Regions from separate parts of the Uliginosibacterium sangjuense genome, predicted to be linked through region 1. Evidence: predicted binding sites of a transcription regulator. Region 1 holds the regulator's gene; the other holds the start of a gene.

Region 1 (3,834 bases):
CTCGCCAAAGATAGTGCGGATGTTGAGAATGCCCAGCCCGCGCACCTCAAGAAAGTCCTTGAGCATTTCGGGGCAGCGCCCCTCCAGCACGCCGGAAGCGACGCGCGAGATCTCCACCACGTCGTCTGCCACCAGGCCATGGCCACGCGAGATCAGTTCCAGCGCTAATTCGGACTTGCCGGCACCGGAATCACCGGTGATCAGCACCCCGACGCCCAGCACGTCCATGAACACGCCATGCAGGGAAACGCGCTCCGCCAGCTTGCGCGACAGGTAGGCGCGCAGCACGTCGATGACGCGGGCGGATTCCAGTGGCGAGGCCAGCAAGGGCACGCCCACGTCCTCACAGTTGCGCCGGATGATGTCGGGCACTTCGCAATCGTCGGCCACGATCACGCCCGGCGGCGATGACGCAAGGATGCCCAGCAGGTGATGCTCCAGCTTGTCACGCGCCTGGCGGCGTGCCCACGCGAACTCCGCCTCGCCCATGACTTGCAGGCGATTGGGGTGGATCAGGTTGAGGTGGCCCACCAGGTCAGCCGGCCACACCTTGTTGTCGGTGACGGTGAGATAGCTGTCGAGCCGGCCTGCGATGTGGCGCAGGCGCAGGGCCGTCCGGTTGGCCTCAAACAGCTGGGCGATGCTCGTGCGTCGCATGGGGATCCCATCCGGCGAAGAGAGTGGCGACCGTCGCCACATCCTGCGCGTCTGCCAGACTCTCGCGGAACGCACGGTCACTGAACATCTGCGCCAGTTCGGACAAGAGCTGCAGATGGCTTTCGTTGGCCTGTTCCGGCACCAACATGATGAACACGAGATCGACCGGTTTATTGTCCGGCGCGTCGAATTCGATCGGCAGCGCCAGTTGGACGAAGGCCCCCACGGCCTCCTTGAGCCCCTTGATGCGGCCGTGCGGGATCGCGATGCCCTGGCCCAGCCCGGTGGAGCCCAGCTTCTCGCGTTGCATGAGGGCGTCGAACACGACCTTGCGCGACAGGCTGTGGCTGGCCTCGAACAAGGCGCCGGCCTGCTGGAATACACCCGCCTTGTCGCCAGCAGTGCAGGCAACCAGGATGTTGGCGGAGGGCAGGATGCGAGAGATCAGGTTCATGCTGGGGTAGGCATCGGGCCGACTGCGCCCGCCACGACTGGAAATTCGCCGGCGCGGATCTGCCGCCCTCGGGGCGGCAGATCCGGCTGCAGTTCGACAGGATTATATGTCCGAGTGCAGCACCGCCGTGTGCAGTGTGTTACGAGCCGATCGCCTGTTGCTTGATGCCGGCGTGGCCATGGTCAGCAGTCTTTTCCTTGTGCTTGAGGACTTGGCGGTCGAGCTTGTCCACCATGGCGTCGATAGCCGCGTAGAGGTCGTCATTGTCGCATTCGACATGGATGTCCTTGCCCCGCACATGCAGGGTCACTTCGGCCTTCTGCCGAAGCTTTTCCACCGAGAGGATGACATGCGTCGCCGTGACGTGATCGAAGTGGCGGATCACGCGATCGAGCTTGCTGGTGACGTATTCGCGCAAGGCGGCGGTCACTTCGACATGATGGCCCGTGATGTTGAGGTTCATACCGTACTCCTCTGGTTAGATCGACTTGCGCTGACTGACCGGCGGGATATTCAGCGACTCACGGTACTTGGCGATCGTCCGTCGCGCCACCACGATACCCTGCTGGCCCAACACTTCGGCAATACGGGCGTCGGACAAGGGTTTCCTTGGATCCTCCCCGCCCACCATCTGGCGAATCAGCGCGCGAATCGCCGTGGCTGAGCAGGCACCGCCTGTATCGGTGGATACGTGACTGCCGAAGAAGTACTTCAGTTCAAAAATGCCGCGTGCCGTCGCCATGTACTTCTGCGTGGTCACGCGTGAGACGGTGGATTCGTGCAGTTCGAGTTCTTCCGCGATTTCCCTCAGGGTCAGTGGTCGCATGGCGACTTCACCGTAGTCGAAGAACTGGCGTTGGCGATCGACGATGGCTTGCGAGACCCGCAGAATCGTGTCGAAACGCTGCTGCACGTTCTTGATCAGCCACTTCGCCTCCTGCAACTGCGCGGACAGCGAAGCACTGGCACCACGGTTGTTATGGAGTATATCGGCATAGACACGGTGAATCCTGAGCTTCGGCATCGCCTCCGGATTGAGGCTGGCCGTCCAGTTGCCGCGATACTTCTTCACGATCACGTCGGGCACGATGTAGCGTGCATCGAGCGCCGCGAACTGGGCCCCTGGGCGCGGATTGAGACTGCAGATGAGCTCCTGGGCGGCACGCAGCGCGTCGTCGCTGCAGCCCAGGCGGCGCTTGATCTTCTGAAAGTCGCGCGCGGCCAGTTGCTCAAGGAGTCCATCGACGATGCCCAGCGCCAGCTCGCGGCTGGGCGTGACGGGTAGATTGCGTAGCTGAAGGGTCAGACATTCCTGCAGGTTGCGCGCGCCGACACCGGCCGGGTCCAGGTTCTGCACGTGATGCAGGGCGATCCCCAGCTCTTCCACCTCCACCTCCCACTCCTCGGGAATGAGGGGCAGCAGGTCTTCGAAGCTCTGCTGCAGGTAGCCATCGTCCTCCAGTGCTTCGACCATGAAGCGCACCAGGGCGCGATCACGGTCCGACAAGGGCATCAGGGAGACTTGCGCACTGAGGTGATCATGCAGGCTGGTGGTGGCGGCCTGGAATTCCTGGAAATCCGACTCGTCGTCGTCATCGTTGCCACGCCCGCTGCCGGCCTCGCTGCGCCATTCGGCGGCTTCGCCCAGGTCGTCGTCGGAGGCCGAGTCGTAGGCCTCGTTGATGGTGTCCGGCATCTCGACCGTGGAGGGCGGCTCAAAATCCTCCTCCCCGTTGGCCTTGCGTTCGGCCGAGGCGTAGTCCGCCTCGGTGGCTTCCGCCGTCGTCGTCACCTCGGGGGCGGCCACGACTTCGCCCGCCTCATCCTCCGCCCCATCACGCTCCAGCATCGGGTTGTCGAGCAGCATGCGCTCGATTTCCTGGTTCAGCTCCAGCGTGGAGAGCTGCAACAGCTTGATGGACTGTTGCAGCTGAGGGGTCAGCGCGAGTTGTTGCGAGAGGCGGAGCTGGAGGGAAGGCTTCATGGACAGGGTTGCAGCCAGGCGCGCTCAGAGACGGAAATGTTCGCCCAGGTAGATCTGGCGTACCTGGTCATTGTGCACAATCTCGTTCGGCTTGCCACCGGCCAGCACCTCACCGGCATTGATGATGAAGGCATGGTCGCAGATGCCGAGCGTCTCGCGCACGTTGTGATCGGTGATCAGCACGCCGATACCGCGCTGTTTGAGGAAGTTGATGATCTTCTGGATTTCCAGCACGGCAATCGGGTCGACGCCGGCAAAGGGCTCATCGAGCAGGATCAGCTTGGGTTGGGTGGCGAGCGCACGGGCGATCTCGCAGCGGCGACGCTCGCCGCCCGACAGCGCAATCGCCTGGGTGTCGCGCAGGTGGCCGATGTTCAGCTCATCGAGCAGCTCGTCCAGGCGCTCCTGCATCACCGCCTTGGGCAGCTTCTGCAGCTCCAGCACGGCCAGGATGTTCTCCGCCACGGTGAGCTTGCGGAACACCGAGTTCTCTTGCGGCAGGTAGGACAAGCCCATGCGCGCACGCTTGTGGATCGGCAGGTGCCCAAGCTCGGTGGCGTCCAGTTGCACGCTGCCGCCATCGGCGCGGACCAGGCCGACGATCATGTAGAAGCAGGTGGTCTTGCCGGCGCCATTGGGCCCCAGCAGGCCGACCACCTCGCCGCTGCCGACCTGGAACGACACATCCTTGACCACCGTGCGCGCTTTGTAGCGTTTGCGCAGGCCGGACACCCTAAGC
Region 2 (3,834 bases), 1.1 Mb from region 1:
CGGCGTGCCCAGCACCTCGGTCAATTCGCGCCAGCAGCGCTCCACCTTGGCGAGGTTGGCCATGTCGGCCATCGAACAGCCGGCCGCGAGGTCGGGCAGGATCGCAATCTGCTCGGGCTTGGACAGGATGTCCGCCACTTCGGCCATGAAATGCACACCGCAGAACACGATGAACTCGGCGTCCGATTCGGAGGCCAGGCGCGACAGCTTCAGCGAGTCGCCGGTCAGGTCGTGGTGCTGATACACATCGGCGCGCTGGTAGTGGTGCACCAGCAGGGTCACCCGCTTGCCCAGCCTGGCCTTGGCGGCGCGGATGCGCTCATGTGCCTCCTCGTCCTTGAGTGCATTGAAACGATCGAAGCTGATGGTGGCGGTCTGCATGATGATGGTCTGCTGATAGGGGCACTGATGTCGGCCGCGGAAGGCACGCGGGGAGGAGATTTTACCTGTGTCCCCTTGGGGTGCCCACCTTGTTCCGCGTCAAGACTGCTGCCAGGGCAGGCCTGCGTGGCGCCAGCCCCCGATCTTGCCGCGCTGCCCGTGGGCATCCTTGTCGCCTTCGAAGCCTTCCAGCACGTTGTAGCAACCGGAGTAGCCGGCCTCGGTGGCGGCGATTGCCGCCGCGTGCGAGCGCGCGCCGCTACGGCAGATGAACATCACCACCGACTCGGGATCGACCTGGTGCTTCAACTGGGCGACGAAGTGCGGATTGGGCACGCTGCCGGGGTAGCTGTTCCACTCAATCTCGGCCGCGCCGGGGATGCGGCCCACCCAGTCGAGTTCGGCGCGGGTGCGCACATCGACCAGCTTGGCCCCTGGCGCCAGCTTCCACATCTCGGCCGCTTCCTGCGGGGTGAGGGCGCCAGCGTAGGGCAGCTTGAGTTGCTGCGCGCGTTCCTGGGCGAGGCGGAGGATGTCGCTGAGTTGTCCCATGGTGTGTGTGCCAACAAGGAAATGTGACTGGGGAGTTCCGAGTATGGGGGCGGCCTGGCGAGAACTCAATCAGTGCAGTCGACGTGCCCCTGATGACGCACGCCCTGAGTTGGTGCGTGATTTGGCGGCATGGCGCACTTAATTGGTGCGGCGCGCCGCTCTGCCCCGGCTACTGCGTCCTTATGGCAGAATGGCCGCCGACTTTATGGCGATCAAGCCTGAAGCCTGACTGGTTGCAGCCGGCATCCGCTCCATTCGGTGGCACGGTACCTGCTTCCGCATTCACGATAGCCTGTGGCTGCTGCCTGCACGCGGCCGTGGATTGGTTTATCGACTCAAAAACCGGATAACTCTTCTAGGAGCCAATATGTCCCTGTCTGTGCAAGACGTGCTCAAGCTCGTCAAGGAAAATGACGTCAAGTTCGTCGATTTCCGCTTTACCGATACCCGTGGCAAGGAACAGCACGTCGGTGTGCCCATCAGCGCCTTTGGCGAAGACAAGTTCACCGAAGGCCACGCCTTCGACGGCTCCTCGATCGCCGGCTGGAAGGGCATCCAGGCTTCCGACATGCTGCTGATGCCGGATCCGGACACCGCCTACGTCGACCCCTTCTTCGACGAAACCACCCTGGTCCTGACCTGTGACGTCGTCGAACCCTCCGACGGCAAGGGCTATGACCGCGACCCCCGCTCCATCGCCAAGCGCGGTGAGGCCTACCTGAAGTCCTCCGGCCTGGGCGACACCGCCTACTTCGGCCCGGAACCCGAATTCTTCATCTTCGACTCCGTGGAGTGGAAGGTGGACATGCAAGGCGCCTCGCACAAGATCTTCGCTGAAGAAGCAGCCTGGGCCTCGGGCGAGAAGTTCGACGGCGGCAACACCGGCCACCGTCCGACCGTCAAGGGCGGCTACTTCCCGGTTCCCCCGGTCGACAGCGCCAACGACATCCGTGCTGCCATGGTGCTGGCGCTTGAAGGCATCGGCATTCCCGTCGAAGTGCACCACCACGAAGTGGCGACCGCTGGCCAGAACGAAATCGGCACCAAGTTCTCCACCCTGGTCAAGCGCGCCGACTGGACCCAGGCCCTGAAGTACATCGTGCACAACGTGGCACACCAGTACGGCAAGACCGCCACCTTCATGCCCAAGCCCATCGTTGGCGACAACGGCTCCGGCATGCACGTGCACCAGTCGATCTGGAAGGATGGCAAGAACCTGTTCGCGGGCAACGGCTACGCCGGCCTGTCCGAGTTCGCGCTGTACTACATCGGCGGCATCATTAAGCACGCTCGTGCGCTGAACGCCATCACCAACCCGCTGACCAACTCGTACAAGCGTCTGGTCCCCGGCTTCGAAGCCCCGGTGAAGCTGGCCTACTCCGGCCGTAACCGTTCCGCTTCGATCCGTATCCCGTTCGTGCAGTCCGACAAGGCCCGCCGTATCGAAACCCGCTTCCCGGATCCGGGCGCGAACCCGTACCTGTGCTTCACCGCGCTGATGATGGCCGGCCTGGATGGCGTGCAGAACAAGATCCACCCGGGCGACCCCGCTGACAAGAACCTGTACGACCTGCCGCCGGAAGAAGACGCGAAGATCCCGACCGTCTGTTCCAGCCTCGAACAGGCTCTGGAATACCTGGACAAGGACCGCGAGTTCCTGACCCGTGGTGGCGTGTTCTCGAACGAAATGATCAGCGCCTACATCGACCTGAAGATGGAAGAAGTCCAGCGCTTCCGCATGACGACCCACCCGGTCGAGTTCGACATGTACTACTCGATCTAAGCCTTCCCGGCTTGATGGTCGAAGGAGGACGGGCTGCGGCCCGTCCTTTTTTTTACCGGGCGCCTGTCGGCTGCAGGCTTTGCGTTTGCGGGGCCTGCGCCTAAACTGTCGGCTCTCTTCCATCCGGAAACCATGATGACTGTCCTGCGCCGTTGTTCGGTCTTCCTCGCCTGCCTGTCTGCCTCGGTGGCCCAGGCTGACATCTACAAGTGTGTGGACGAACCGGGCGGCAGCCCCACCTATACCAACGAGAAGCCTGCGCCGGGGCGCAAGGGCTGCACCCTGCTGTCGCGCGAGCAGCCGATCAGCACGGTGCCAGCGATGCCGGTACGCAAGCCGGCAGCCGCGACGCCCACGCCCTCGAGCTTCCCGCGGGTGGATGACGGTACGCAGAAGAGCCGCGACAACGATCGTCGCCGCATCCTCGAGCAGGAGCTGGCGACCGAAGAGAAGTCGCTGGAGGAGGCGCGCAAGGCGCTCACCGAACAAGAGTCCGTGCGCCTGGGCGATGAGCGCAACTACGCCAAGTTCCTCGAGCGCGTCCAGCCCTACAAGGACAAGGTGGCCTTGCATGAACGCAACGTCGAGGCCATCCGCAAAGAAATCTCCAACCTCAAGTAGCCCGCCGTCATGCCTGGGCGTGGTGCCTGGCGTGCTTCTTGCTGACGGTATCCGGCTATGAACCCTCCTAGCCTTGCCAATGATCCGGATGGTCTGGCCGCCCACACCCGCGGCCTCGAATTGTTGTCTTCCTCGGTAGTCCTGGTCGATGCGGCGCACCGTATCTGCTACCTGAATCCCTCGGCCGAGAATCTCTTCGCGGTCAGCCACAAGCAATGCCTTGGCAAGCCCCTGCCCATCATCATGGGCGAGGCGGCCGGCCTGCATGCCGCGCTGGACAATGCCTTGTTCAACAACTGGAGCTATACCGGTCAGAACGTGGCGGTGCGGCGTCCGCAGCAGAACGTGTTGCACCTTGATTGCACGGTGACTCCGGTCGATCTGCCACCGGCTCGCCTGTTGCTGGAGTTCCGCCCGATCGACGCCCAACTCAAGGTGGCGCGCGAGGAGCAGCTGGCGCAGCAGCAGCAGGCCAACCGCGAACTGGTGCGCAACCT

What was found. The regulator sigma-54, encoded in region 1, starts transcription at its own class of promoters, with help from an activator protein. The targets are predictions, from matches to a motif close to TGGCACGCTTNCTGCTNA.
Region 2: glnA (type I glutamate--ammonia ligase) is a predicted target of sigma-54. The motif match lies at 1,193-1,210, and genes of this name have one in related genera.

The regions. Positions count from the first base shown of each region.
Region 1 is NZ_CP101132.1:4,015,292-4,019,125, forward strand. It holds gene hprK (HPr(Ser) kinase/phosphatase) at 1-657, opposite strand, end outside; gene ptsN (PTS IIA-like nitrogen regulatory protein PtsN) at 626-1,111, opposite strand; gene hpf (ribosome hibernation-promoting factor, HPF/YfiA family) at 1,251-1,574, opposite strand; gene NMB43_RS18635 (RNA polymerase factor sigma-54) at 1,590-3,095, opposite strand; gene lptB (LPS export ABC transporter ATP-binding protein) at 3,120-3,834, opposite strand, start outside; gene recX (recombination regulator RecX) at 3,829-3,834, opposite strand, start outside.
Region 2 is NZ_CP101132.1:661,606-665,439, forward strand. It holds gene nadA (quinolinate synthase NadA) at 1-381, opposite strand, end outside; gene NMB43_RS02990 (rhodanese-like domain-containing protein) at 481-933, opposite strand; gene glnA (type I glutamate--ammonia ligase) at 1,307-2,716, shown strand; gene NMB43_RS03000 (DUF4124 domain-containing protein) at 2,849-3,337, shown strand; gene glnL (nitrogen regulation protein NR(II)) at 3,395-3,834, shown strand, end outside.